Regions from separate parts of the Arthrobacter sp. P1_B9 genome, predicted to be linked through region 1. Evidence: predicted binding sites of a transcription regulator. Region 1 holds the regulator's gene; the other holds the start of a gene.
What was found. Region 1 encodes LexA, which represses DNA repair genes until DNA is damaged. Its sites were predicted from a motif close to TCGAACANNTGTTCGA; they were not measured.

Region 1 (4,412 bases):
CCTGGTCAAGGGCCGGTCCAACTACGTCTGCCGGCACAAACTCGAGGGCGGCTTCCCGTCCGAAGAACCTTCCGAGGGACAGTTGTTTTCCCTCGGCGAGGACACGTCCGTGCCGCACTTCGCCGCCGCACTTGGCGGGCCGTCCTCCCAGCTGGGCAAGGAAGTTGTCCGGCTGCGCGAATGGGCCGAGGAGACCGCGACGGGGGATCGCGACGAGCTCATGCCGGGCGTCACGGACCGGGCCTGGCGCCAGGTCTCGGTCACCTCCATGGAGTGCCTCGGCGCGCAGAAATGCCCGCTCGCGGCCGAATGCTTCAGCGAACTGGCACGGCAGAACGCCGCCGATGCCGACGTCGTGGTCACCAACCACGCCATGCTCGCCGTCAGTGCCTTCGAAGGCCTGGCGGTGCTGCCCGAGTACGACGTCGTCGTGGTGGACGAAGCACACGAACTTCAGGACCGCGTCACGGGCGCGGTCTCGGGCCAGCTCTCCGTGGCGATGGTGCACGCCGCCGCGTCCGGGGCCCGGAAGCACACGGGCATCACCGTGGATGCGCTGAACAATGCCGCCGCCCACCTGGAGCTCGCCATCGACGGCGTCCCCAGCGGGCTGATGCCCAACGGCCTGAACAGCGAGCAGCTGGACTGCATCGACCAGCTGCGCGACGCGTGCCGCGCCGCCCTGTCCGATTCCAAGGGGGACAGCTCCGTGTCGGCGGACGGCGGACGGCAGCTGGCCCGCTCGCGCCTCATGGTCATCCTGGAGCTCTGTGAACGCCTGCTGGCCGCGCGCGAAAACCGCGAAGTCGTGTGGTTCTCCCGCAACAGCAGCTTCGACCCGGCGCAGGGCTACTCCCAGCCGGACGAGAGCGCGCCGGCGTTGATCAACGTTGCCCCGCTGAGCGTCGCAGGGCGGTTGCGCGAGGGCCTGTTCGCGGACCACACCGTCATCCTGACCTCGGCCACACTGGCCATCGGCGCTGCCTTCGAACCCGCCGCCGGCGGCCTGGGCCTGGTTGGCAACGGCGCCCCGAGCTGGACCGGCGTCGACGTCGGCTCCCCGTTCGACTACCCGAAGCAGGGCATCCTCTACGTAGCCCGGCACCTGCCCAAACCCGGCCGCGGAACGTCCCCCGAGGCCCTGGACGAACTCGAGAAGCTGATCCGCGCCTCCGGCGGAGGCGCCCTGTGCCTGTTCTCCTCGCGGCGCGCCGCAGAGGAAGCAGCCGAGGCCATGCGGCCCCGGCTGGGCCTCAGCATCCTGTGCCAGGGGGAGTCGACCATGACGGCGCTCGTGCGGCAGTTTGCCGACGAACCTGACACGTGTTTGTTCGGCACCATGTCCCTCTGGCAGGGCGTCGACGTCCCTGGCGTGTCCTGCCGGCTGGTGGTCATCGACCGGATTCCCTTCCCGCGGCCGGACGACCCGCTGATGACGGCACGTTCGCGGGCCGTGGCCCAGGCCGGCGGCAATGGCTTCATGGCCGTCTCGGCCACGCACGCCGCCATCCGCCTCGCGCAGGGCGCCGGACGGCTGATCCGCTCGACCTCGGATAAGGGCGTGGTGGCAGTGCTGGATTCGCGGCTCTCCACGGAGCGTTACGGCGGCTTCCTGCGCGCCGCGCTGCCGCCGTTCTGGCCCACCACCGATTCATCGATAGCCATGGCAGCCCTGAAGCGCCTGGCGAAAGACTCCGCGAAAGCCTAAGTCCCAAACCGGGGCCGCCACCCTGCGCCGGAAATCCGCCGCGGGGTGGCCGCTCCGGACTGGCAGCATGCCCCGGATGGCTAAGGGGAGCGCAGTTTAGAGAGAGCGCAGTTTAGAGGGAGCGCAGTACCGATACGACCTTGCCCATGATGACGGCGTGGTCGCCCAGGATGGGCTCGTACTGGGTGTTTTGCGGCAACAGCCACGTGTGGCCGTCCCGCTGGCGGAAGGTCTTGACCGTGGCTTCGTCGTCCAGCAGGGCGGCAACGATATCGCCGTTCACGGCATCACCCTGGCGGCGGACAACCACCCAGTCGCCGTCGCAGATGGCGGCGTCGATCATCGAGTCGCCGGCCACCTTGAGCATGAAGAGTTCGCCATGGCCCACGAGTTGGCGGGGCAGCGGCATGACGTCCTCCACCACCTGGTCCGCGAGGATCGGCCCGCCGGCGGCGATGCGTCCGACGAACGGCACCATTGCCGTGTCAGTGGCGCTGGCGAGCTCGGTTACCGACAGGCCGCCGACGGCCCGCAAGGGGCTGGACTTCTCGATACCAGATATCGGTGTGGCCCCCTCGTCCAGGGTCAGCGGCATGAGCACTTCCATGGCCCGGGGCCGCTTCGGATCGCGCCGCAGGTAGCCGAGCTTTTCCAGTTGGGAGAGCTGGTGGGTCACGCTCGACAGGCTGGCGAGACCGACGGTGTCGCCGATTTCGCGCATGGACGGCGGGTAGCCCTTGTCCGTGACGGACCGCTGGATGGTCTCCAGGATTTTCTTTTGCCGGACGGTGAGGCTCTTGGGGGCCCGGGCGGGCTGCGGGCTCCGTGGGGTGGCCCTGCCGCCGGTGGCTTGTGCTGCCATGTTCGCCAACGCCTTTCCGTTCCGCCCGGCTGCCGTGGCTGCTGTCACCGGGAACTTCCGGCCTGAAATGTCAGACCCTGCTGATCAACTACGAATGAATTCCCACTGGTAGTTCGAAAGTGGGAGTTCGAAAGTGGTTGTCCTGTCCCTCAAAAATAGGCCAGCCGCAGACCTTTTTCAAACATTTGTTCTAGCGAGTCTCGACATCGTTCGTTAGTAAGTGCTAAAACAGAACAAGTAAGATTCGAATATGTGTTCGATTCCGACGATCTAGGTTCGCAGGCAATGTTCGGTTCTATGTTCGAAGGTTCGGCCGGTTGGCGGCGAGTACGTGAGTACGCCGGGCGGCAACTTATGGTCCAGGAGGGCTCAGTTCATGTCAGTTTCAAGCGCGTTTGACGGCACTAACATTCAGGGCGTCACGACCCGCCACCGTGGTGTTGGTCCGGGTGGCGCAGCGGATCGCCGCAGCATCGGACACGGCAGCATCGGACAAGGCGGCCTCGCCCAAAGTGGTTCCAGTCACGGCAACGTGTACCCGCTCAACGCCAGGCGCCGCGGCTCCGCGCCGTCGCGGGCGCAGCAAGGAGCCGCCGCCGCGGTTTCCGGCGGCCGGACCAAGCAGCCGCCGCTTCGGCTCACCCGGCGCGGACGCTTCGTCTTTTTCGGCGTCCCCCTGATTCTGCTGGCGGCGTTCATCCTGTCCTTCAGCGGATTCCTCAACGCTCCCGCGAAAGCGGCAGATTCCGCAGACCAGCTCTCGGTGACGCCGACCGTATCCGTCACAGTCCAACCGGGGGAGTCCCTCTGGGCCATTGCCGGGTCGGTGGCCCCGGAGCGCGATCCCCGCGATGTTGTGGCCGATATCGTGCAGTTGAACAATCTGGACGCCGCGCGTGTGATGCCGGGCCAGCAACTGTTTGTTCCGTCCAAGTAGCCACCCCCGGGTGCCGTTGCGGGCGTCACAGTTTCAGCGCCCGTCCCGCTACCACTTAAACTGGTCACGTGACTGACCAGCTTGAGCGCCTCAACCGACTGCCCCTCCGAACCAATCTGCGTGGCCTGCGTCCGTATGGCGCGCCGCAGCTGGACGTCCCCATCCTGCTCAACGTCAACGAGAACACCCATGGGGTCCCGGCCGATGTCCGCGCCGCGATTACCGAAGCCGTGAGCGCCGCCGCTGCCGGGCTGAACCGCTATCCGGACCGCGAATTCACCGAATTGCGCGAAGCCCTCGCCGAATACCTTGGCCATGGGCTGGACGCGGAGAACATCTGGGCCGCGAATGGTTCCAACGAAGTCCTTCAGCAAATCCTCCAGGCCTTCGGAGGCCCTGGCCGGACGGCCCTCGGGTTCCCTCCCACGTATTCGATGTACCCGCTGCTGGCCTCCGGCACGGATACGGAGTACGTCGTCGGGGTCCGCGCGTCCGACTATGGGCTCAGCGCGGAATCGGCGGCACAGCAAGTCCGCGAGCTTCAGCCCAACATTGTCTTCCTCTGTTCCCCGAACAACCCGACCGGCACGGGGCTGGGCCTTGATGTGGTCGAGGCCGTTTATGAGGCCGGCGAGGCCAGCCAGACCATCGTGATCGTTGACGAGGCCTATCACGAGTTCGCCCACGACGGCACGCCCAGTGCCCTCACCCTGCTGCCTGGCCGGGAGCGGCTCATCGTCTCGCGCACCATGAGCAAGGCCTTCGCCCTCGCGGGTGCGCGGCTCGGCTACATGGCCGCGGCCCCGGAGGTCGCGGATGCCCTGCGCCTGGTGCGTCTCCCGTACCACCTCTCCGCCATCACCCAGGCTGCGGCCCTGGCTGCCCTGCGCCACCGGGAGGCGCTC
Region 2 (4,412 bases), on a different contig from region 1:
GGCGTTTCGGTGCGCGGCGCGTCGTGGACGGGGGCGCTGGCGTCGGTCCCCTCAGCACCCAGCTTCTCGGTGGTCAGCGAGGACGCGTCGTCGGGAACGACCGTGGGCTCCTCGGCGGCGACAACCGGCTCCACAATTTTGGTGACGGCCTGGCGGTGCACCGTGGCCGTGTTGCCCGGGGAAAGCTCAAGCGTGACCTTGTTCTCCGCTTCGTCAATGTCGACGATCCGGCCGAACAGCCCGAAACTCGTCATGACCTCGACGCCCGGGCCGAACTTCGACTGGAGCTGCGCCTGCTGCTGCTGCGTTTTCTTGTTGCGGCGGAACATCATGAAGACGAACACGCCAAGCATCACGAACAGGAGAATTGTCATTAGATCCAAGGGGAAAGTTCCGTTCTGTACTTGCATAGCTGTTTTTCAGCAACGTCCGTTTGCTCCTGACGGCGCGGGCAGGGGTCTGCGCAGCAAACTGGCCGCGAGACCGTCCCCCAGACCGCCGGCGGCTACCTGCTCTCCGCCCACGGAAACAAAACCCGGACGTGCCGAGCGTCATACCAGTCTAAAGGGAAAAGCTGAAAGAACGGTGCTAGCGGCTGTTTCGGATCCACTGAGGATCGGTTTCTTCGCCGAGATCCCCACCGGACCCGCCGATCGGGCTCTCGCCCGGCTCGTCGGCCTGGAACAGTTCCAGCGGGTCCTGGCCGAAGGCGCCGGCCGGAATGGCGAAGCCCAGGTGCGTCCATGCCGGCGCCAGGGCTATCCGGCCGCGCGGCGTCCGGCCCAGGAGTCCTTCGCGCACCAGATAGGGCTCGGCGACCGTTTCCACGGTCTCCGTTTCCTCGCCGACGGCGATCGCGAGCGTGGACAGGCCTACCGGGCCGCCGCCGAACTTGGTGATGAGGGCCTCGAGAACGGCACGGTCCAGCCGGTCCAGGCCCCGCTTGTCCACCTCATACATGTCCAGGGCCGCGGAGGCCGCCCGCGCGTCGATTTGCTCGATGCCGTGCACAAGCGCCCAGTCCCGGACCCGGCGCAGGAGCCGGTTGGCGATGCGCGGCGTGCCCCGGGACCGGCCGGCAATCTCGCTGAATCCGGCGGAGTTGACCTTCAGGTCCAGCAGGCCGGCGGAGCGGCGCAGGACCAGTTCCAGCTCCTCGACGGAGTAAAACTCGAGGTGGCCGGTGAAACCGAACCGGTCCCGCAGCGGGCCGGGAAGGAGGCCGGCCCGCGTGGTGGCGCCGACGAGCGTGAAGGGCGGCAGCTCCAGCGGAATGGCCGTGGCGCCGGCGCCCTTGCCGACGACGATATCGACGCGGAAATCTTCCATCGCCATGTACAGCATTTCCTCGGCCGGCCGGGACATGCGGTGGATTTCATCCAGGAACAGGACCTCGCCCTCAGAGAGTGAGGACAGGATGGCCGCAAGGTCGCCCGCGTGTTGGATGGCCGGGCCGCTGCTGATCCGCAGCGGAACGTTCATTTCGGCGGCGATGATCATGGACAGTGTGGTCTTGCCCAGGCCGGGAGGGCCCGAGAGCAGCACGTGGTCCGCGCTGCGCCCACGCATGCGCGAGGCCTCCAACACGAGGGAGAGCTGCTTGCGGACCCGGTGCTGGCCCACGAAGTCGTGCAGGTTCTTGGGCCGCAGGGCGGCTTCGATGACCCGCTCCTCCGGTTCCTCTCCCCCGGCGACGATCGACGGCTCAGCCACGCGCGCCTACCCGGTTCCCGGCGCGGGCGCCGTCCTGGCCCAGCCAGCGCAGCGTCGCGCGGAGAATCTCCGCCACATTGCCGTTCGCCGCGAGGTCCGGGGAATCGGCAAGGGACTTGTCGATGCTGGCCGTGGCATCCTTTTCGGACCAGCCCAGGCTGGTCATCGCGGCCACCACCTGCGGCTTCCAGACGGATTCGGCGGACACGGCCGCGACAGGCGCGCCGGCGGTGCCGTGCGGCACAAGCTTGCCGGCTAGTTCGAGCACGATCCGGCCGGCCACCTTCGGTCCGATGCCGGGGACCTTCGTGAAGGCCTTGCCGTCGCCGGAGTGGGCGGCCACCCGGATGGCTTCGGGCTCGTGGACGGCCAGCACCGCCAGTGCGAGGCGGGGACCGACTCCGCTGACGCTGAGGAGCACATCAAACACCTCGCGTTCGTCATCGCTGGCGAAGCCGAACAGGGTCAGCGAGTCTTCCCGCACGATCAGGGACGTGAATAGCTTTCCCTCCTCACCCACCCGGAGGCCGCTGAGGGTCTGCGGTGTGGCGTTGACGCTCATGCCGGCGCCGTTGAGGTCGATCACGGCGGAGGACAGGCCAACATGCGCAACGGTTCCACGAAGAAAACTGATCAAGGCCGGGCTCCTGGTCTAACTGGCGTCTACAACTGGGTGATGAAAGAACGTACAGCCGGGCACGCCGGCTATCCGAACATATCTACGAATACCCTACCAAGCCCCGCGGCGTCACAGCCGGACATTCAGCGCGCACGGCGCGCTTTTGCCTCCGCGTCCGCCCACGCCCGCTGCGCCGGAGTGAGGGACTGGCTGCCCGGCCCAGTCGTGGCTACGGCGGCCCCGCTGCCGGCCCGCCAAGCGTGGGTGATGGCCAACGCAAGGGCGTCGGCGGCGTCGGCAGGGCGCGGAGGCGCGTCCAGCCGGAGGATCTTGGTCACCAGCTTGGTGACCGCATCCTTGTTCGAGGTCCCGCTTCCCGTCACGGCTGCCTTGACCTCGGACGGGGTGTGCAGAGCCACCGGGATGCCACGGCGCGCGGCGGCCGCAATGACCACACCGGAGGCCTGCGCCACCCCCATGACCGTGCTGACGTTGAGCTGGGAAAAGACCCGCTCCACGGCGAGGACCTGGGGTTCGTAGCGGTCCAGCCACTCGTCGATGGACGTGGCGATGACCAGCAGCCGCTGGTCCAGGCTCTCCTCGGGTGAGGTGCCCACAACGCCGAAGGCCACCAAAGTGGCCCGCCGGTTCCGCTCGACGTCGACAACGCCGATCCCGCAACGGGTGAGGCCCGGGTCGACCCCCAACACGCGCAGCGTCACGGTTGGGCCGTCAAGACCGGGCCCCAAAAGTCACGTTTGGGTGAGCGGGTCACTCGGCTTCCAGTGCGGCCTGCACTTCGTCGCTGAGGTCGGCGTTGCTGTACACGTTCTGGACGTCGTCGAGCTCTTCCAGGGCGTCCACCAGCTTCATGAACTTCTTGGCGGCATCAAGGTCCAGCGGCACCTGCATGGACGGCACAAACTCGGCCTCGTCGGTGTCGTACTCAATGCCGGCTTCCGTGAGGGCATCGCGGATGGCCTGGAGGTCGGTCGGCTCGGAGTGGATCTCGAAGCTGTCGCCGTTGTCCTTGACTTCCTCGGCCCCGGCATCCAGCACGGCCATCAGGACGTCGTCCTCGGCCAGGCCGTTCTTCGGCAGCGAGACGACGCCCTTGCGGGAGAAGAGGTAGCTGACGGAGCCGGGATCGGCGATCGTGCCGCCGTTGCGGGAGATGGCGAGCCGGACCTCGGAGGCGGCACGGTTCTTGTTGTCCGTGAGGCACTCGATCAGCAGCGCGGAACCCTGCGGGCCGCGGCACTCGTACATGATTTCGGTGTAATCGACGACCTCGCCGGTGAGCCCGGCGCCGCGCTTGATGGCGCGGTCGATATTGTCAGCGGGCACCGACGTCTTTTTCGCCTTGGTGACGGCCAGTTCCAGGCTGGGGTTGCCGGAGAGGTCGGGGCCGCCCATGCGCGCGGCGACTTCGATGTTCTTGATCAGCTTGGCGAACGACTTGGCCCGGCGGCTGTCAAGGATGGCCTTCTTATGCTTGGTCGTCGCCCATTTGGAGTGGCCTGACATGCTTTACGCTTCTCCTCTGATCATTCGAATAAACAGTTCATGCACGCGCTTCTCCCCCGTCACTTCCGGGTGGAAGGAGGTGGCCAGCAGCTTGCCGGAACGCACTGCAACAATTCTAGCCGTCCCGTCCAGGGATTCGGGGTGGCCGGCTTTGGACGGTTCCACCTGGGCAAGGACTTCGACGCCGTCGCCGACGCGCTCCACCCAGGGCCCGCGGATAAAGACGGCGTGGACCGGGGCCACTGCCCCGCCCGCGGCGCTGAACCCTAACCCCATGAAGTCCAGGTCCGTCTCGAAGGACTCGCGCTGCCGGCCGAAGGCGTTGCGGCGCACGGTGATGTCGAGTCCGCCGAACGTCTGCTGCGGGTTTCCGGCCAGGTCCTTCGCCGGGTCCGCGATCTCGTCCGCCAGCAGGATCATCCCGGCGCACGAGCCGTAAACGGGCAGGCCGGCCTGGATGCGTTCGCGCAGCGGATCTCGGAGCCCGAAGATCCGGGAGAGCTTGTCGATCGTGGTCGATTCGCCGCCGGGGATGATGAGCCCGTCCAGGCCG

Region 2: a site for LexA is predicted at 2,423-2,438, ahead of ruvA (Holliday junction branch migration protein RuvA). Genes of this name have one in related genera too.

What each region holds. Positions count from the first base shown of each region.
Region 1 covers NZ_JBFUAA010000007.1:184,548-188,959, forward strand. Annotated here, with positions in the region: gene AC1D1A_RS12130 (ATP-dependent DNA helicase) at 1-1,708, shown strand, start outside; gene lexA (transcriptional repressor LexA) at 1,821-2,570, opposite strand; gene AC1D1A_RS12140 (LysM peptidoglycan-binding domain-containing protein) at 3,103-3,507, shown strand; gene AC1D1A_RS12145 (histidinol-phosphate transaminase) at 3,576-4,412, shown strand, end outside.
Region 2 covers NZ_JBFUAA010000006.1:110,653-115,064, reverse strand. Annotated here, with positions in the region: gene yajC (preprotein translocase subunit YajC) at 1-374, opposite strand, end outside; gene ruvB (Holliday junction branch migration DNA helicase RuvB) at 589-1,713, opposite strand; gene ruvA (Holliday junction branch migration protein RuvA) at 1,706-2,350, opposite strand; gene ruvC (crossover junction endodeoxyribonuclease RuvC) at 2,476-3,054, opposite strand; gene AC1D1A_RS10620 (YebC/PmpR family DNA-binding transcriptional regulator) at 3,104-3,859, opposite strand; gene pdxT (pyridoxal 5'-phosphate synthase glutaminase subunit PdxT) at 3,863-4,412, opposite strand, start outside.